Regions from separate parts of the Paramicrobacterium fandaimingii genome, predicted to be linked through region 1. Evidence: riboswitches for the same ligand, from Rfam matches in the RefSeq annotation. Region 1 holds a riboswitch; the other holds the start of a gene.
What was found. Region 1 has a riboswitch for thiamine pyrophosphate ahead of HCR84_RS05960 (bifunctional hydroxymethylpyrimidine kinase/phosphomethylpyrimidine kinase). Riboswitches for the same ligand answer to the same signal wherever they lie in the genome.
Positions count from the first base shown of each region.

Region 2: it holds a riboswitch for thiamine pyrophosphate, as region 1 does, so the genes downstream of both, HCR84_RS07460 (ECF transporter S component) here and HCR84_RS05960 (bifunctional hydroxymethylpyrimidine kinase/phosphomethylpyrimidine kinase) in region 1, are expected to answer to the same signal.

Region 1 covers NZ_CP061170.1:1,235,915-1,244,824, forward strand. The annotation lists gene HCR84_RS05935 (NAD(P)/FAD-dependent oxidoreductase) at 1-309, shown strand, start outside; tRNA gene HCR84_RS05940 (tRNA-Leu) at 395-468, shown strand; gene HCR84_RS05945 (nucleotidyltransferase domain-containing protein) at 497-1,144, shown strand; gene HCR84_RS05950 (helix-turn-helix transcriptional regulator) at 1,177-2,031, opposite strand; gene HCR84_RS05955 (SDR family NAD(P)-dependent oxidoreductase) at 2,118-2,906, shown strand; gene HCR84_RS05960 (bifunctional hydroxymethylpyrimidine kinase/phosphomethylpyrimidine kinase) at 2,914-4,482, opposite strand; TPP riboswitch at 4,474-4,565, opposite strand; gene HCR84_RS05965 (bifunctional 3'-5' exonuclease/DNA polymerase) at 4,590-6,248, opposite strand; gene HCR84_RS05970 (rhodanese-like domain-containing protein) at 6,303-6,611, shown strand; gene HCR84_RS05975 (Ig-like domain-containing protein) at 6,614-8,767, opposite strand.
Region 2 covers NZ_CP061170.1:1,534,108-1,543,017, reverse strand. The annotation lists tRNA gene HCR84_RS07495 (tRNA-His) at 170-242, opposite strand; gene orn (oligoribonuclease) at 293-913, opposite strand; gene HCR84_RS07485 (metallopeptidase family protein) at 1,011-1,352, shown strand; gene HCR84_RS07480 (serine hydrolase family protein) at 1,410-2,642, shown strand; gene HCR84_RS07475 (nucleoside/nucleotide kinase family protein) at 2,644-3,207, opposite strand; gene HCR84_RS07470 (energy-coupling factor transporter transmembrane component T family protein) at 3,200-3,982, opposite strand; gene HCR84_RS07465 (ABC transporter ATP-binding protein) at 3,979-5,451, opposite strand; gene HCR84_RS07460 (ECF transporter S component) at 5,451-6,074, opposite strand; TPP riboswitch at 6,108-6,217, opposite strand; gene HCR84_RS07455 (spore germination protein GerW family protein) at 6,253-6,609, opposite strand; gene dinB (DNA polymerase IV) at 6,662-7,918, opposite strand; gene HCR84_RS07445 (hypothetical protein) at 7,952-8,545, opposite strand; gene gatB (Asp-tRNA(Asn)/Glu-tRNA(Gln) amidotransferase subunit GatB) at 8,652-8,910, opposite strand, start outside.

The DNA.
Region 1 (8,910 bases):
ACATGGGAGCGCAAGTTCCGCGTCTTCTGGGGCTGGTGGAACAACTTCTTCCTCGGTCGCGACATCGTTTCGCTGTCGGCCGTTCAGCAGCCGCGCGCTGCCTTTGAGGAATTCGCAGCTCGGCCGAAGCCGCCGGCTCCGGCCGAAGAGAAGCCTGCAGATACCTCGGCGCCAGAAAAGGCTGAGACGAAGAAGGCAGACAAGCCTGCGACGAAGGATGCCAAGAAGGCTCCAGCAAAGAAGGCGACGGCGAAGAAGCCCGCTGCGTCGAAAGCGCGTGAGAAGGATTCTGCCGACACTGTCGCGTAATCATCGTCAGACACGAGAACCCACCCCGCGTCGGGGTGGGTTCTCGTGCATGTGAGGCCTGTGATTCCCGTAATGTATGGGAGTGGCCCCTATAGCCCAACCGGCAGAGGCAGGCGACTTAAAATCGCTACAGTCTGGGTTCGAATCCCAGTGGGGGCACCGGCATCCGCTGCAGTACGCTGGGCGAATGAACGAACTCAGCGACGAAGAATTCACGAGGCTGTACGGCGCGTGGGCTGAGCACACACCGAGAGACGCCGCCGAGGCGTTTGCCGCGTATGACGGCACCTGGTGGGTGGCCGGAGGCTGGGCGATCGAGGCATTCACCGGCGTCTCGCGCCCGCACGATGACATCGATGTCTCGGTTCTGGCGAACGAGCTGCCCCTGCTCAGACGGTTTCTTGACGGCCGTCTCGACGCGTGGATCCCGACATCTGGCGTGCTCGCCCCGCTCCTGCCCGGTGATCGACCCGACTCCGCAGCCGGCGATGTGCTGCCCGAGGGGTGCACCCAGTTGTGGACCCGCGCTGACGCGGCATCCGTCTGGGAATTCGACATTCTGCTCTCTCCCGGAGACGAACGCACCTGGGTGTACAAGCGGGATCCGAGCGTGAGCATGCCGCTGGGCGATGCGCTGTGGCAGCTCGATGGGATTCCGTATCTGCGCCCAGAGATCCAGTTGCTTTACAAGGCGAAGGGCGACAGGGCCAAGGACCGCGCAGACCTCGAGAACGTGCTTCCGCGACTGGACAGGGAGCGGCGAGCCTGGCTGGCTGACGCTCTCACGCGCGAGGACACTCGGCATCCGTGGTTGGACGTACTCGCCACAACCTGATGCGAGATTGTCGGTGCGGGGACGATGTCTGTTCAGCGGCGTCTCGAGTTGAGGCTTTCGGTACCGAGGGCGTCGAGGAACGCGAGCGACTCTGCGGCAGGTGACCCTTTGGCAGCACTGTACAACACCAGATGTTGATCGCCGTCATCGATATGAAGTTCGTCGCAGTTCAGCGTGATCTCCCGGACGATTGGATGTCGGAAGGTCTTGGTAAGCATTCGGGCCGGTTGCACGTCGTTGCGTTCCCACAACCGGGCGAATTCGGCGCTGCCGTCACGTAAGTCGTCTATAAGGTTGGTCATAGCGGGATCGGAGGGATAGCGGGCGACAGCGGAGCGCAATTCCCTGACGACGTTCTGCCGGAACTCGGTGACGTCGGAGATCCCGTACAGTGGCCCCTCCTCTGGCGAGTCGGTGAGGAAAGCCCGACGGGCGAGATTGCGGGCTTCCGGGTCGCGCGCGGCGAAGTCTTCCATGAGTGCAACAGCCAGGTCGTTCCAGGCGAGCACTTCGAACGCGGCGGACATAACGAAGCCGGCGGTCTGCGGCAACCTCTCCAGCAGCGCCAGGACGCTGGGGCGCACATCGCGGCGGTGCCACCCGGTGTGGTTGAGCGGTGTCCCGGCGAGCAGATGCACGTGATCGGCTTCGGCATCGGTGAGCCGGAGGGCGCCCACGATCCCGGCAAGAACCTCGGCTGATGGACGCGGAGCGCGACCCTGCTCCAGACGTACGTAATATTCAGTGGAGATATGAGCAAGGACCGCGACCTCTTCGCGACGCAATCCCGCTGTGCGGCGCCGAGGCCCCGAGGTCAACCCGACATCTTCCGGCTGCAATCGGTCGCGTCTGTTGCGGAGAAATGCGGCCAACTCATGCTTGTCCATACTCTTCAGTATGCGCGGTCGGGTGCCGCTAAGCCTGGTACAACTTGTGCCTGGCTCCGCACACGTGTCCGGCGGATGCTGAAATCATGACAACCACTAATGGCAACCACACAGGGGTCGGCCTGCTGACCGACAAAATCATCTTCGTCACCGGCGCAAGCCGTGGAATCGGGGCGGCCGCGGCCCGACTCTTTGCTGCTGAGCGTGCCAAGGTCGTGCTCGCAGCGCGCGACACCGACGCTCTGGCTCGAATTGTCGCTGACATCCGTGCTTTCGGTGGCACCGCTGATGCAGTGACGGTGGACCTCGCTGAGTCCGACAGCATCATTGCTGCCGTGAACCACGTGCAGCAGCTGCACGGTCGTCTGGACGGCGCCTTCAATAACGGTGCCATGGTCCAGGAGCCGGGGCCGCTGGATACCACCACCGTTGATGACATCCAGGCTCAATTCAGGGTGAACTTTCTGGCCCACTGGACAGCGATGAACGCCGAAGTTGCACTCATGCGCCACAGTGGCGGCGGGTCGATCGTGAATACGTCGAGCATTGGCTCATGGCGTGCCAACCCGGCTCTCCCTGCCTACGGGGCCATGAAGCGAGCGTTGAACAGCATTACTGAGACCGCCGCAGTTACCTGGGCACCGGAGGGCATCCGCATCAACGGCATCGCCCCAGGCGGTACGGCAACCGACATGATGCTCGAGTGGGACAAAGCTACCCCGGGCGTGATCGACGCGAACAACGCTGCTACTCCGATGGGGCGTATGGCTGAACCCCGCGAGATTGCTGAAGCTGCCGCGTGGTTGCTCAGCGACCGCGCCTCCATTGTCACCGGTGCGATTCTCCCCGTCGACGGTGGTGCCGGTGCGAGTTGACGGGACGTTACCGAGATAGCGAGGCGGTCACCTCAAGAGGCTCGGCGAAGAACCGCAGTTCGTGCTCGGCCGAGAGCCGGAACGCCCGCCACATCCGCTCGCGGGTTGCGGCATCCGTTTCTGCGGCGCAGCGCGTGACGATCTCGATTGCCCGCGTGCTCGCGTCAGAAAACGTCGGATCCTCGTAGGTGCTCAGCCACGGCATGTACGGCGTATCGGCAACGGCGCTCGGCAGCATCCGGGTTCCCACATCAATGTAAATCCAGTAGCAGGGAAGCAGTGCGGCGATGAGCACGGCGTAGGAATCGCGGGCGGCCGTGGCGGCGAGATGATCTGTGTAGCCGACCGTCGCGGGAGCCTTTGATGCGGCATCCACAATCGACAGGTCGCCGAGGAAGTGCGCGTGAACCGCCGATTCGCCCGCAAGTGCGCCCTGTGCTCCCGACGCCCAGAACTCCTGCTCGCTCGTGGTCGGTGCGAGCGCGCTTGCCGTTGCGAGCATGCGGGAGTAGTCACGCAGATACAGAGTGTCTTGCACCAGATAATGGCGGAAGGCGTCCATTTCGAGACTGCCGTCGACGAGCCCGGTGATGAACGCCAGATCGTCGATGTCGGTGCGCACGTCGGCGATGCCGGTCCACCATTGCTCGGCGATCTCGGCTGGCGCCGGCGGCGTTGCGGCGCGCCGCCGCAGCGAGGCGAAGTGATCGACGGGACCGTTGCCTGTGCCCACGTTCAGGCGGGAGCCGAGGCGGATGCTGTCAGCGAGCCAGTGCTTCGCCCGCTCGAGGGCGCTCGCCCACTCGCCCGTCTGCGCGTGCAGCGTGGCGATCGACGACGAGAGCGAGCATCCGGTTCCGTGGGTGTTTGCCGTATGGATGCGGGCCGATGTGAACTCCGCGACGACCCCCGACGCAGAGACGAGTGCGTCGCGCACGACGTCGCCTGCGGAATGACCGCCCTTGGCGAGCACGAGAACGTCGTAGCGCTCGGCGACGCGGCGGGCCTGCGCAATGACTTCGGGCCAGGCGCGAACGGGAGCCTCTTTGGCGAGAACGGCAAGCTCCGGAACGTTGGGCGTCACGAGGTCGGCGTGACGCAGCATCCGGCCGAGCGCTTCTTCGGCCGACGAATCGATAAGCCTGTCACCGCTCGTTGCCACCATGACCGGATCGACGACAACAGCCGGCACCCGCGTGCGCTCGAGCCAGCGGTCGACAACGTCGATGTATTCGGCGTTTGCAAGCATGCCGATCTTCACGGCGTCAATGACCACATCGTCGCTCACCGCGTCGAGCTGTTCGGCGAGAAAGTCGGCCGGGGGAGTGTGCACCGATCGCACCCCTCGAGTGTTCTGCGCGACGAGTGCGGTGACGACGGCCATGCCGTATCCGCCGTTTGCTGCAATGGACTTCAGATCGGCCTGAATGCCCGCGCCGCCTGTCGGGTCAGTGCCCGCGATACTGAGTACCCGCGGAATCTGCGCTGCAAGCCCAGTGCCACCCGCGGAGGCGTGTGTGGCCGCTGCGCGCGGCGGAACGGACGTGGAGGCAGGTGTTTCTGGCGTACGCGTCATGCGCGACATCCCTTCGCTAGTACGAGCTAGATCAGGTTCAACGGGTGTTCTCTCAGCCCTCGCGGGCACCCCGTGTCACTTGTGACGGCCACTCTACCCGACGGCGGTCATGCGTCGGCGTAGCAGCGAGCGATCGCCACATCGAGCGGAAAATCGATGGGAAAGTCCCCGAAGAGCCCGCGCCCTGCGGCATCCGCTGCCTCGCGAACGGCGTCTGCGACGAGCTCTGCTGACTGTTCCGGTGCATGGATGACGAGTTCGTCGTGCAGAAAATAGACGATATGCGGATGCTGCTCGCCGCTGTCGAGCGCGAAGAGGCGGTGCCGCAGCTCGGCCATCCAGCAGAGCGCCCATTCGGCGGCGGTCCCCTGGGCGACGAAGTTGCGCGTGAAGCGGCCCCAATCTCGCGCTGCGCTGCGCCCCGCGCGCTCCTGGGCCGGCGTCGCGGTCACCTGGGCTCCCGCGCGTGTGACCGCCGCCCACGCATCTGAGGGCAACGGAGAGCTTCGTCCGAGCCACGTCGTCACCTGGTCGCCTTTCTCACCCGACCGTGCCGCGTTCTCGACGAGACCGGTTGCTCGTGGATACGTGCGGAGCAGCTTGGGCATGAGACGTGCACTTTCGCCCGTCGTTGCTCCATAGAGCGCACCGAGCATTGCGAGCTTCGCGTGCGCGCGTGTGTCGACGGTGCCCGCGTCGACGAGGCCCTGGTAGAGATCTGTTCCGTGGCCGGCCGCCGCCATGGCGACGTCGCCCGCCATCGCCGCGACGATCCGTGGTTCAAGCTGAGCCGCATCGGCAACCACAAACGTCCAGCCGTCATCGGCGACGACCGCTGGGCGCACCTGCGCGGGCAGCTGCAGTGCGCCGCCTCCATCTGTCGCCCACCTGCCGGTCACGACCCCGGCGACGACGTATTCGGGGCGAAAACGATCGCCATGCACCCACTCGTCGAGCCAGGCCCAGCCGTTCGCCGTCATCAGCCGAGAGAGCGACTTGTACTGCAGCAGCGGCTCGATCACGGCGTGTTCGTGTCGTTGCAGTTCCCACTTGCTCGTCGAATCCACGGTGACGCCTGCCAACCTCAAAGCTCGCAGCAACTCGATGTGGGAGTCAGGATTGAGTGACGACGAGCCGAGCTCGGTGCGAATTTTGGCAGCAAGCTGCTCGAGAACGGCGGGTCTGCCGCCGAAGATCGGGCGGGGCCCGAGCGCGTCGGTGAGAATTCTCTCGTGAATATCTCGCCTCCAGGGCAGACCGTCGTGGCGAATCTCGCACGCGATCAGAGCGCCGCATGACTCCGCCGCCAACAGGCGCTTCAGCCCCCACGGAGCCGACGAACCGGTGACGGCCTCGCACTGACGCTGGAGTTCGGCAACGGCGTCAGGGCGTGCCTCAGCACCCGTGAGCTCCGCGAACCCGGCAAGCGAGCCTTCGTCGGCCGAGGGCGTCCACGGGGCATCCCACGAATCTTGTGGGCGTTGCGAGAGCCCGTCTGCGGCCGTTCTCGTTGACCGGCGAAGTATGGCGCGACACAACGCAAGATCGTGGCTTCGCCCGAGTCGGATGCCCCGCTCGACGAGCTGCGGGTACAGCTCGGCGGTGCGGGCGAACACCCACCGAACGCCCGCGAGATCACGTTGAGAGATGACCTCGGCGGCGTCGTCCCAGCTCACGACGGACTCACCTGTGGCGGCACCGTTCTCATCGGCGTCGATCAGCCGAAGACCTGGCGGGTGTGAGGAAGGTTCGATGACGACGTACACGACTCTATTCTCGCGGCTGCCTCCGACAACAGCGGAGCGTGTGAGGATGGAAAGATGAAAGAGATCACCGTGACCGAGCTCGCCGCCCGCGAACAGCAGGGAACCGCCGCCATTGTCGACGTTCGTGAGCCAGACGAGTGGGCGAACGCTCACGTCGAGGGTGCCGTGCACATTCCTATGTCGCAGTTCATGGAACGCGAGGGTGAGCTTCCCGACTCAGACGAGCTGCACATCATGTGCCATTCGGGCGCCCGCAGCTCGCGCGTCGCGCAGTACCTTGAGCAGAAGGGCTTCAACGCCGCAAACGTCGACGGCGGCATCGTCGCATGGACAGGCGCGGGGCTCCCCGTCGTCAGCGGCTGAGGCTACGAGCTCGCGAGCATCGGCTGAACGTAGCGCTTCCACAGCCACACCGAAATGCCGAGCGCTGCGAAGGCGAGCACGAGAGCGAGCGCCGCAAGCACATTTCCTGTCGCACGCCAGTTTTCGATGCTCGGCCCGAGCATCACAAACAGTGCCGTCAGAATCGCCAGCACGGCCGCAAGCCACAGCGGTCGCGACCAAGCGAAGATCGCTCGTCCGCTCAACCGGCCAAGCGGCACCATCATGATCGCCGCGGAGCCGATGCCGACGAGCGCTGTGATGTTCGCCGTCTCGATCACCAGCTGAGTGAAGAAGCCCCCGCCCTGCGGCACGAACGAGGCAAGCAGCCACGCAATCACGCCCACGACGAAGACGCCGCTGATGCGCGAGAGCGCCAGGCGTGCGAGCACAGCGCTATTCAACACAGTCGGCACGCGCACGGTCGTGACGAGTGCGAAGAGCAGCGCGGGGTGCAGATCGAAGACGCGTGACGCGAGCACCGCGGCCGCAACGACGAGCAGCCAACGCGGGTTGAACCGAACCTCGGTGAAACCGCATTGCCACACGTGCGAGAGGATGCGCGGCAGCCATGCCGCTGCCGCGTTGATGATGGCGGCAGCCACGATCGCGGCCAAGAGAAGCCTCAGGTACGCGGGCCTGCCATCGACCGGGTTCGCGAAGATCGTGAGGGCCCCGGTCGCGGCGATGCCGAGCACGATCATGGCTATGCGCCCCGGAACGGCAAGCATCGGCGCCCTCTCGAACTCCGACTCCGATCGATTGCGCCCGGTGAAGACGACTCCGGATGCCGCGACCCGCCGCCGTGCGAGCGTACCGGCCAGCATCCTCGCGGGAATCAGAATGAGCGCGATCGTCAAGACAGCGAGCAGAAGCGCCCTTGCCCAGCCCGCGACCGCGTCGAGCCCGATTGCGGGCGGAAGCGACTCGGTAAACGGGGTTGCGTGGTTCCAGGGGCCCGGGCCGTTCGGCGGCGCGGCCGGGGGAGCGGCTTCGTTTCTCGAATCGTTGTCGTCGCTCTTCGAGGGCTCTGGCTCTTTTTCACCCGGAGTCTTGTCGCTGTCGCCCGGCGTCGTTTTCTCATCGGTCGGCTTGTCTGATGGCGAGGTCGCCGGAGGGTCCGACGGCGAAGACGAGCTTCCGAACAAGACCGTCACGGCTGGGCCATCACCGCTGGAGTTGCCAGCCGTGTCGTCAGCTTTGGCGACGATCTTCTGTGCACCTGAAGTCGCGACCTCAGCTGCCGTGCACGACCAGGTTCCCGACGACGAAACGTCGACCTTGCAGACGGACTGCGCACCGACGAACACGGTCACCGTGGAGCCGGGTTCACCTGTTCCGGAGATCGTCGCGCCCGATGTCGGAACCGTCGCGCCGGCTGCCGGCGCGGTGATCCTGGGCTTCGATGGCGCGCTCAGATCGACGGTGACGGGAACGGCGGCGCTCGGGTTTGACGCGCGTCCCGCCCCTTTCATTGTCTGCGTTGCCGTCGCCGAAGCCTTTGAGAACTCGTCGGTGATGGAGACTGCCCATCTGCCTTTGGCATCGGCGGAGGTTGTGTATCTATGTCCGTCGATCCTCACCGTCACTGTTGCGCCGTCTGCGGCGTTTCCGCCGCTGAGGGAGCCGTTCTTCCCGATCGGCTTCGAGGGGGCGTCTATCGACAGTGTGAAGAACACGTCTACTGTCGCTTCGGCGCTGACTTCGCCGCTTGAACCTGACCATGTCGCGGTTATTTCTTGGTCCGCGCCTTGGCCTACCGGAACTGACGTCGAGAACGAGCCGTCGGCACCTACCTTTGTGCTGGTGTCGCCTCGTGGCGACGTGATTTGGATTACCGAATTTTCCGGAATGTCGCTGACTGTTCCCGTAACCGGCATCTTCGGCGTGCCCCAGAAATCGCCCGGTTCGACGAGATCGATCTTTGGCTGTTCCGACGTGGGAGGCGGCGTCGTTGCGTTGTCGCCGGTGTTGGGCGGAGACGGTGTTTCCGTGCCATCATCGGTCTCTGTCGAGACCAGGGAGCCAGCGGAGGAGGCGGCTGCCGGGCTCACAAACAGGAGCGGAAGCGACAGGGCGGCCGCGGCGACAACCGCGAGGGCGAAAAAGTGCCATCGGCCACGCGATCTCACCGGCACGTCCGGAGAGATTTGCTGTGCTGTGTCAGAGAAAGTCCGCCCCACTTCACCATCCATTCACGGCGATAACAGGCGTGAAGTCAAGGCGGCACGGCGCTTTAAGGCGCGCTTCTCAGCGCTACCCCAGGGTGGAGGACGAATAA
Region 2 (8,910 bases), 300 kb from region 1:
CGAGTCCACACCGGCTCTTCAGAATTGACGGTGTAGTCGGGTGTGGCACGTCGTTGCGGGGATACGTGTCGAAGTCTTCCCATGATGGGAGCGCTCAAACTTCCGCTCTGACCAGGGAAACTGCGAAAGTAAACCGGCCCCAGTACCGAAATACTGGGGCCGGAACCTGGGTGAGTAACGGGACTTGAACCCGCGACATCCGCCACCACAAGGCGGCGCTCTACCAGCTGAGCTATACCCACCATGCGCTGCCCTTCACGTGGTGGTGAAGAACAGCAACCCTAAGAGTGTATTACACCTTCGGAGTGGTTTGCGACTCGAGCGACTGCGCCGCTGCCTTTGCCTCGTCGGAGGTCGGCCCCGGCTCCGAGACAAACACGATCTGCCGGTAATACTGCAGCTCGCGGATCGACTCCAGAATGTCGGCGAGCGCCCTGTGCCCACCGTCTTTCTTCGGGGCGTTGAAGTATGCGCGCGGGAACCACCGGCGCGACAGCTCCTTGATCGACGAGACATCCACATTGCGATAGTGCAAGTGAGCGTCGAGACGCGGCATGTACCGCGCGAGGAATGCTCGGTCGGTGCCGATCGTGTTGCCGGCGAGCGGCGCTTTGCGCTCTTCGGGCACGTGCTTCTGAATGTACTCGAGCACCTGGTATTCGGCGTCAGCGAGGCTCACACCCTCGGGGATCTCCTCGAGCAAACCGGAGCTGCGGTGCATCTCAGTGACGAAATCGTTCATGTTCGACAGGGCTGAGTCGTTCGGTTTGATGACGATGTCGAAACCCTCGTCGATGATATTGAGATCGAAATCCGTTATGACGACCGCGACCTCGACCAGTTCGTCGACAGAAACGTCGAGTCCAGTCATCTCGCAGTCAATCCACACCAAGTGGTCGCTGAGATTGCTCATATCCCCATGCTATCCGTCACGGCAGACGCACGACGCTGCCGCCGTCACGCATAGGCTGGAACTGACACGACGAGCAAATGAGGTGGCTGTGTACGAGATGAGTGCTGACGAGTTTGAAGAACTGGTCAGCGACGAGTTCGATCGACTTCCAGACGACATGCTGTCTGGGCTCGATAACGTGGCGATTTTCATCGAAGACCTTCCGGAAGACGGTTCGCTGTCGCTGCTCGGCCTCTACCACGGGGTCGCGCTCACAGAGCGAGGCCAGTATGGCTTCGGTGAGCTGCCCGACACCATCAGCATCTACCGGCTCCCGCTGCTGTCCATCGTGAACGACGAAGAGCAGCTGCGCGATCAGGTGCACGTCACTCTTGTGCACGAAATCGCACATTTCTATGGCATTGGCGACGAGGAGTTGCACCGACTCGGCTGGGCGTAGCCTCGTGTGCCCGTCGCCGCGCTAGCCTCGAATCACACGGATTGCTAAGGGGTGCAGATGCGGGTGTTGCGCGGTTTCGGAATCTTCGCCGGCGTGCTCGTCATTCTTGCCGTCGGCCTGTACGGGCCGGTCACGCTTCTCGCGCCGCTCCCCGATGCAGACATGTCTGTTCACCATGTCGAACTCGACAGCACAGGAACACCCCCTGCCCTCCCCGAGGTCGGTGCGACGGCGATCGCCGATTCGGCAGAAGGGCCCGTGCTTGCGCAGTCGGGCGAGTCAGAACCGGTGCCCATGGCGGGGATCGCCAAGGTTCTCATGGCGCTCGTCGTTCTCGATGCCAAGCCCATGACTCCCGAAGGCGACGGCGAGACTGTTCCCATCACGTCGCGGGACTTTCTGCGCTACAACGACTATCAGGATGCCGGTGCCCGCGCCGTCACGGTCTACACAGACGACACATGGTCTCAACGCGCCGTTCTCCAAGCCGTGCTTCTCGGCTCGAGCAACAACCACGCAGATACCCTCGCCGCGTGGGCATTCGGCTCGGTCGATGAGTATGTCGATGCGGCGACGGCCTGGCTCGACGACGCCGGGCTCGACGACACCTCGGTTGTCGACGCGACAGGCCTGTCGGCTGACGACGTCTCGACGGCATCCGATCTGTCGCGCCTCGCCGCGCTGGCCATGGCGAATCCGGTGATTCCCACGGTTCTTACGCAGGAGGTGTCCGGAATCGCGAAGACCCGCGGAGTGGAGAACACCACCGCGTACATGGCCGATCGCGGGGTGACGGGGATCTCACGCAGCTTCACAACGCAGGCGGGAATCTGCCTGCTCTTCGCAGCCACCGTCACCGTCGACGACGCCGAGTACACGTTCTACGGCGCACTTATTCGCATGCCCGACTGGAATTCTCTCGACCACGCAATGGACGCTCTGATGAGCAGCGCAGAGAAGGGCGTGCACACGGGCCCGGTTCTACCCGCGGACACTCCCGTCGCCACGTTCACAACGCCCTGGGGCGAGAAGGCCACCGGGGTGATCGGCTCGTCGGCGACCGCAACGCGCTGGGTCTCCGGAAGGCCGAGCGTTCAGGTGAAAACCGACGGTTTCGCCCTCGCGACCCAGGGCGACATCGTCGCGACGGCAACGGTCTCTGAGGGCACATCTGTTGTGGAGATTCCCGTGAAAATCGACAGCACGATCCAGTCACCTGACGTGCTCTGGAAGCTCGGTCACCCGTTCACGCTCATCCCCGCATTCTTTGGTCAGTTCTTCGGCGACTGACTCAGTCATCGGCCCACAGCACAAGGTCGGCCAGGGTGCGCGGGTGGTGCCGGGATTCAAACGCCTCCATCTGAGCGGTCCATTCATCCCAGTGAGCGTCGAATCCCCCACGGTCTCGCTCAAGTGCACGCCGCTTGCGAGCATCCGGAGCCCCGTCGAGCCACACCCGAAGATTCGCTCGTGCGGCATTGCCTCGCGTCAGAACTCCGCAGCCTTCGATGACGAGAGACGTCCCCAGGGCAACATCGTGCCACTCAGCCAGACGCTCGGCGTGCCAGTCGTAACGCCTCCAGCGACCGGCGACACCGTGACTGAGCGGTTCGAGCAGGTGGGTTTCAACGTGCTCGCCCGCCTGTGCGAGCCCTCCCCAGCCGGGATACACGTCGTCCATGCGCACGAGCAGCGGCGCCTCGCCAGGCCACGCCGCGACAACGGCATCCGCTGTCGTCGACTTGCCAGCACCGGATGGACCGTCAATCAGAATGATCGGATGCCGCGGCAACTGTGCGGCCGCCGCGGCGATGGCTCGGGCATTGCGGGTGACGCGCGCCGGTTGCTCAGCCAATGACGAAGCTCCACGTCCCCGCGAGAACCGCGCTCGTCACCGCAGTGCCCGCGATCAGCACTCCGATGGCAACGAGCACCGTCTCCGGGCCCCTGAACCTGGATTCCCTTGCCCACGTTCTCTCGGTCTCGGCCCCAAAGCCCTTCGCCTCCATCGCCGTTGCGAGTTTGCTTCCCCTCCGAATTGCCAGAACAAGAAGCGCGAACGCCTGCGCAGCAAAGCGCCTGATCGCGCCAGTATCGGCGACGCCACGGGCGCGACGAGCTTGGCCCATTGCGCGCCAATCGTCGATGAACAGTCCGATCATGCGCATGCCAGCCAGCGCTCCCAGCACGAAGCGCGCCGGAAGCTTCAGCACCTGTGAGAGACCGTCGGCGAGCTCAGTTGGGTCAGTCGTCGCCATGAGAACAACTCCGGGAATGCCGATCGCGAGAACTCGCAGCATGATCGCAACGCCCAACAACAACGAGCCTTCGCTGATCGTTGCGATGCCGAACCCCAGCAGCTCGCGCCCCGAGTCTTCTCCATACAGAATCGTCGTGACCGCCGCGAACGGGGCGGCAAACCAGACGGGCGCCGTGCGAACCCAGAACGATCGGGCGCTCAGCCCTGCGAAGCTGACGAGCGCCAGCGTCAGCACGAGTGCGATAGACGCAGACACGATGTCGACGGACAGCAGCAGCGTGATGCTGACCACGAGCGCGGCGATCAATTTGGCAACCGGATTGATGCGCGCAACGAGCGAAGGCGCGATGTGCGGAGTCATCGCCGTCATCGCAATACCCCCTGCGGACTTCCCAGTCGAATCGTCTCGTCAGCGAGGGCGCCGACGAGCGGCTCGTCGTGGGTCACCGCGACGACGCATGCTCCGTCGTCAACGAGGCCGCGAAGCAGAAGAACGAGCTCTCGCCAGGTCTGCGAATCCTGCCCGAACGTCGGCTCATCGAGCACGAGCATACGTGGGCGCGACGCGAGCACCGTCGCGACCGAGAGACGCCTCTTCTCTCCCCCGGAGAGCGTGAACGGATTGGCATCGGCCACGTGCTCGAGTCTGAGCCTTTCGAGCAACTCGCTCGTGCGCTGTTTCACCTCGTCGTCGCTGTGACGCAGTGCTCGTGGGCCGATGGCGAGCTCGGTGCTCACATGACCAGTGAGAAACTGATGCTCGGGGTGCTGGAATACCGTGCCGATGCGCGTGAGGAGGTCACGCGACCTCCATCGTCGCGGCTCGGCGCCACGGCCATCAGCAAGCGCGGGCGCTGCATGAAGCACACCGGCTGCCGGACGCAGGAGTCCAGCGATCGTCAGCGCGAGCGTGCTCTTGCCTGCGCCGTTGACACCCAGAATTGCTGTCGTCGTGCCCGCATTGAGCTCGAACGAGAGACCGGATGCCGCCACGACGGGCTCCTTCTGTCCAAAAGGCGAGCGCCCCACCGCGAGTTCGTCAGCCCGCATCAGAAGCTCACCGCGTGCGCGCGAAGGCGACTCGGGAACTCGGGGCGGATGCTCCGGAATCCAGATCCCTCGCGCAGCAAGGTGGGCGCCCTGCGCCACGAGAACATCCCGCGCTTCGCCATCGGCGAGCACGCCGCCTCCCGGTTCGAGAACGACGGCGCGCGTGGCGACATCGCTCCACACGGCGACCCGGTGCTCAACGACGACAAGAGTCATTCCCGTCTCGCGGGCCACCTGCGCCACAACGTCACGCACCTCACGGACGCCTTCGGGGTCGAGGTTGGCCGTTGGCTCATCAAGCAGAAGCAGCCGCGGCTTCATGGCGAGAATTCCCGCGATGACAAGCCGCTGTACCTGCCCTCCGGACAGCCGAGAGGTGGGATGGTCAAGGGGCACGTTCAGACCGACGGCATCCAGTGCCCATCTCACGCGCCGCCAGATCTCCTCACGGGGCACACCGAGGTTCTCGCACGCGAACGCGACATCGTCGCCAACGCGCGCCATGACGATCTGGCTGTCGGGGTCCTGAAGTACAAGGCCGACGACGCCGCGCGAGTCAGAGGGGCTGCGGCCATCCACGACAATTGAACCGGTCTGATCGCCTTCGTCGTCTCCCCCGAGCACCCCGGCAAGCCCGTGCAGAAGCGTGGACTTTCCCGCGCCGGAAGCGCCAAGAAGCAAGACTCTCTCGCCCGGTTCGATCGTCAGATCGAGACCCGCAATTGCGGGCCGAGCGCGCCCGGCATGGGTCCATCCCCAGCCGTGTGTGCGAACGTGCGCGCCCGACACTACGAGGCCTTCCGCCGCACCTCGCGACCGGCGGCGAAGCGGCTCAGCGCACCCGCCGAGGCGAGGCCGCGCATCGCTGCCCACGACAGCAGTCCGGCGATAAGCACACCGGATAGTGCCGCGGACACATAATAAACCGCTTTGAACGCCGGGTCGAGAACGGCGTAATCGGTGAATGTCGTGTCGAGGAAGGCCATCGCGAGGCCGGCGCCGAGCCCGGAAAGAAGTGCAACGTACAGCCGGTAGCTGCCATAGAGGAACGCCGCGAAGACGATCTCAGCGCCGAGCCCCTGAACGAGTCCCCAGATGAGAGTGGAAAAGCCCCACTGACTGCCGACGAGCGCGGACACCACAGAGGCAACGAGCTCCGTGAACAGCGCGGCACCCGGCTTGCGGATGATCAGCCCGCCGAGCACACCGGCAAAGAGCCAGCCGCCGCCGAGCAGCGCGCTGAGTCCCGGGGTGACAGCGAGCGGCAGACTGAGCGGCCCGTATGCGACGTTCCAGAAGAGAAAGATGACTCCGGACGCCACGCCGATGATGCTTGCGACGACGATGTCGACAACGCGCCAGCGGAACTTTCGCTGCGTGGATGTCGCGGACGATGAATTTAATGTCTGCACTTACGTGCCCCTTTCACGTGGGAATTGGGCACGGGTATTGAGATTGTCACTCCCTGCGCTGGCATGACCCAGATCAGGTTCGACGGTCGAAAGTTGAGAACTTTCCTCTCAGCCCGGCTCACCGGACTCCCGTGTTAAGCGCAAGTATAGCCGCTTGCGTGCGGCTCGCGGCGCTCCGCTACTTCTTGAGGGCTTTGATGATTCCTTTGAGCGCGGCCCCTGCGACGCAGACGAGGGGAACTCCAACGGCAAGAAGGGAGATCAGGTTGGGCTCGAAGCGAACCGTGTCGCCCGTGCGGATGTATGCGCCGACGGGCATGCTCATGCCGCCGCCTCCGCCGCCACCACCCTGGGCTCCAGCACTCTTCTCACCCTTGAGGTCGCCCGTTGCGTCGCCCTCCCCTGCGCCGAAGCCATACGAGGCAAGCGCCACCGGGACGATCTTGACGCCGTCGATGTCGACGACGTCGCCGTACACCGTCGTGACGCCGACGGACTTGAACTTTTCTGCGAGTTCCAAGGCTACGTTTCCCATGTGCCCACGCTATCGCGCATTCGCCCGTCTGCACAGACGTCGACGGTGACTCTCAGGTGCCTCGCCGCCCGGGGTGCCGCGTTCCGCCCGCTGTCGAGGGTCGGGGGGCGAGAAGGGACGCCGATGTCACGGCATCCACTCCAAAACGTCCCCGCAGCTGGTCGACGGTGCTCTCGGCGTCGCGCCACTCATCGTCTGGGTCCCAGAGACTCATCGATGGGGCCCCCTCCGAGAGTCGCTCAGCGCGAACGCCGATCAGTCGAACCGGCCTCCCCCTCACCTCGAGTTCGCGAAACAGCTCAACGCTCGACTCATAGAGCCGGCGAGCGACGCTTGTCGCCTCGGGAAGGCGACGTGACCGGCTGAGCGTCGTGAAGTCACTGTAGCGAAGCTTGAGCGCAACACCGCCTGCTGTGACGCCAGCTGCGCGCAACCTCGCGCCCACGCGATCGCTCAGCCGAAGAAGCTCCCGTTCCAGCGTTGCCCCGTCGACGACGTCATCGTGAAAAGTGACCTCATGACCGATGCTCTTCTCGACATGCTCCGTTGCGATCGGGCGAGGGTCTCGGCCTCGTGCGAGCTCCTGGAGTCGCATCGCTGTCGCGTCGCCGACCGCAGAGCGCAGAGCGCCGATGGGGATCTCTGCCACGTCGGCGACCGTCCGCAGGCCGAGACGCTGCAGGGCCTCTTCGGTCTTCCCTCCGACGCCGGCCAGCGCTCGAATCGGGAGCGGACGAAGAAAATCCTGAGTCTGCGCGGGGGGAACGACAAGAACGCCATCGGGCTTCGCCATTCCCGACGCCAGCTTTGCAATGAACTTCGTCTCTGCCGCTCCGACAGAGCACGTGAGTCCCGTGTCGTCGTACACCCGTTGGCGAATCAGCCGAGCGATGGATGCCGGGCTTCCGAGAAGACGTCTGGCACCGTAAACGTCAAGAAATGCCTCATCGATGCTCAGCCTCTCGACCAACGGCGTGATGTCGTCGAAAAGGCTCATCACACGCATTGAGTAGCTGCGATACAGCTCGTGTCGCGGGGGCACGACAATAGCCTTGGGGCACAGCTGCAGAGCGCGCGCCATCGGCATTGCCGAGCCGACACCGTACGCTCGCGCTTCATATGTCGCTGTCGTCACCACGGAGCGACCTTCGCGCCCACCGACGATGACAGGCTTTCCCCGCAGCTCCGGGTGATCGAGCAGCTCAACGGAGGCAAAGAAGGCATCGAGATCGACATGCAGAATGTGCGCGCCCGTGTCGTCAACGTCGTCATCGGAGACACGGCGGGCGCGACCGTCTTGACGTGACATGCGCCCATTCTCTCGCACCCGTCTGACAAATCGTCAGACCAACGCGACGACCAGAGGGAGCAGCCATTCTGTAAAGCTCTTCGCGTCGTCTCGCAGTGTTTCGCTGACGACGATCGTGTCGGGCGCGACGACCCAGGCGCCCGACTCGGCAAGCGGTAGAACCGCGAGATCGAGACGAAACGATGTCGCTTGCCGTCTCAGCTCAAACTGTCGCTTCTGCACGAGGCCGTACACATCTGCGAGTGGATGCTCGCGCACCTCGACCGCCTTGAGGTACTCGAAGCGGCGCAGGCGCGCCCACTCGATTGCGCGATCGTAGCCTCGGTACATCGCCTCCTGCAGCTCAAGCGCACGATCGAACGTTGCGAAATGCGGTGGCCGCACTTCGCTGATGAATGGCCGTGTCTCGAGAGGAACGATCCCAGCCCACCAGCCGCGCCATTGCGCCGCGAGCGGCGCGGCATCGATGTCTGAAACATCGATCGAGCCGACGTCGGGAATCGCCCGTGGAAGGTCGGGGGCGCAGGTGTTTTCGAGCCCGGCAAGATCTCTCAGGGCAAGGGCAAGGAGGAGGTCCCACGGACAGTCTTCCGTGGCCTGCCAGCGAATCGTGCCCTCGACGAGCATGCTTTCATGGTAAGCCGCCGGAGCAGCGCGCACCAGACCTCGATGTCGAAACGCGCTGGCGGCAGCATCCACTGAGAACAGGGGATGCTGCCGCCAGAGCGCCATGCTATTCGGAAGCGCGCTCCAGAATGAGCTCGCGCACGCGCGCGGCGTCTGCCTGCCCGCGCATTGCCTTCATGACGGCACCGATGATCGCGCCGGCCGCCTGCACCTTTCCGTCCTTGATCTTCTGCATCACGTCGGGTTGGGCGGCGAGTGCGTCATCGATCGCGGCAATGAGGGCACCATCGTCCGAGACGACGGCAAGGCCGCGCTTGTCAACGACCTCCGACGGAGTTCCCTCGCCATCGATGACCCCCTCGAGC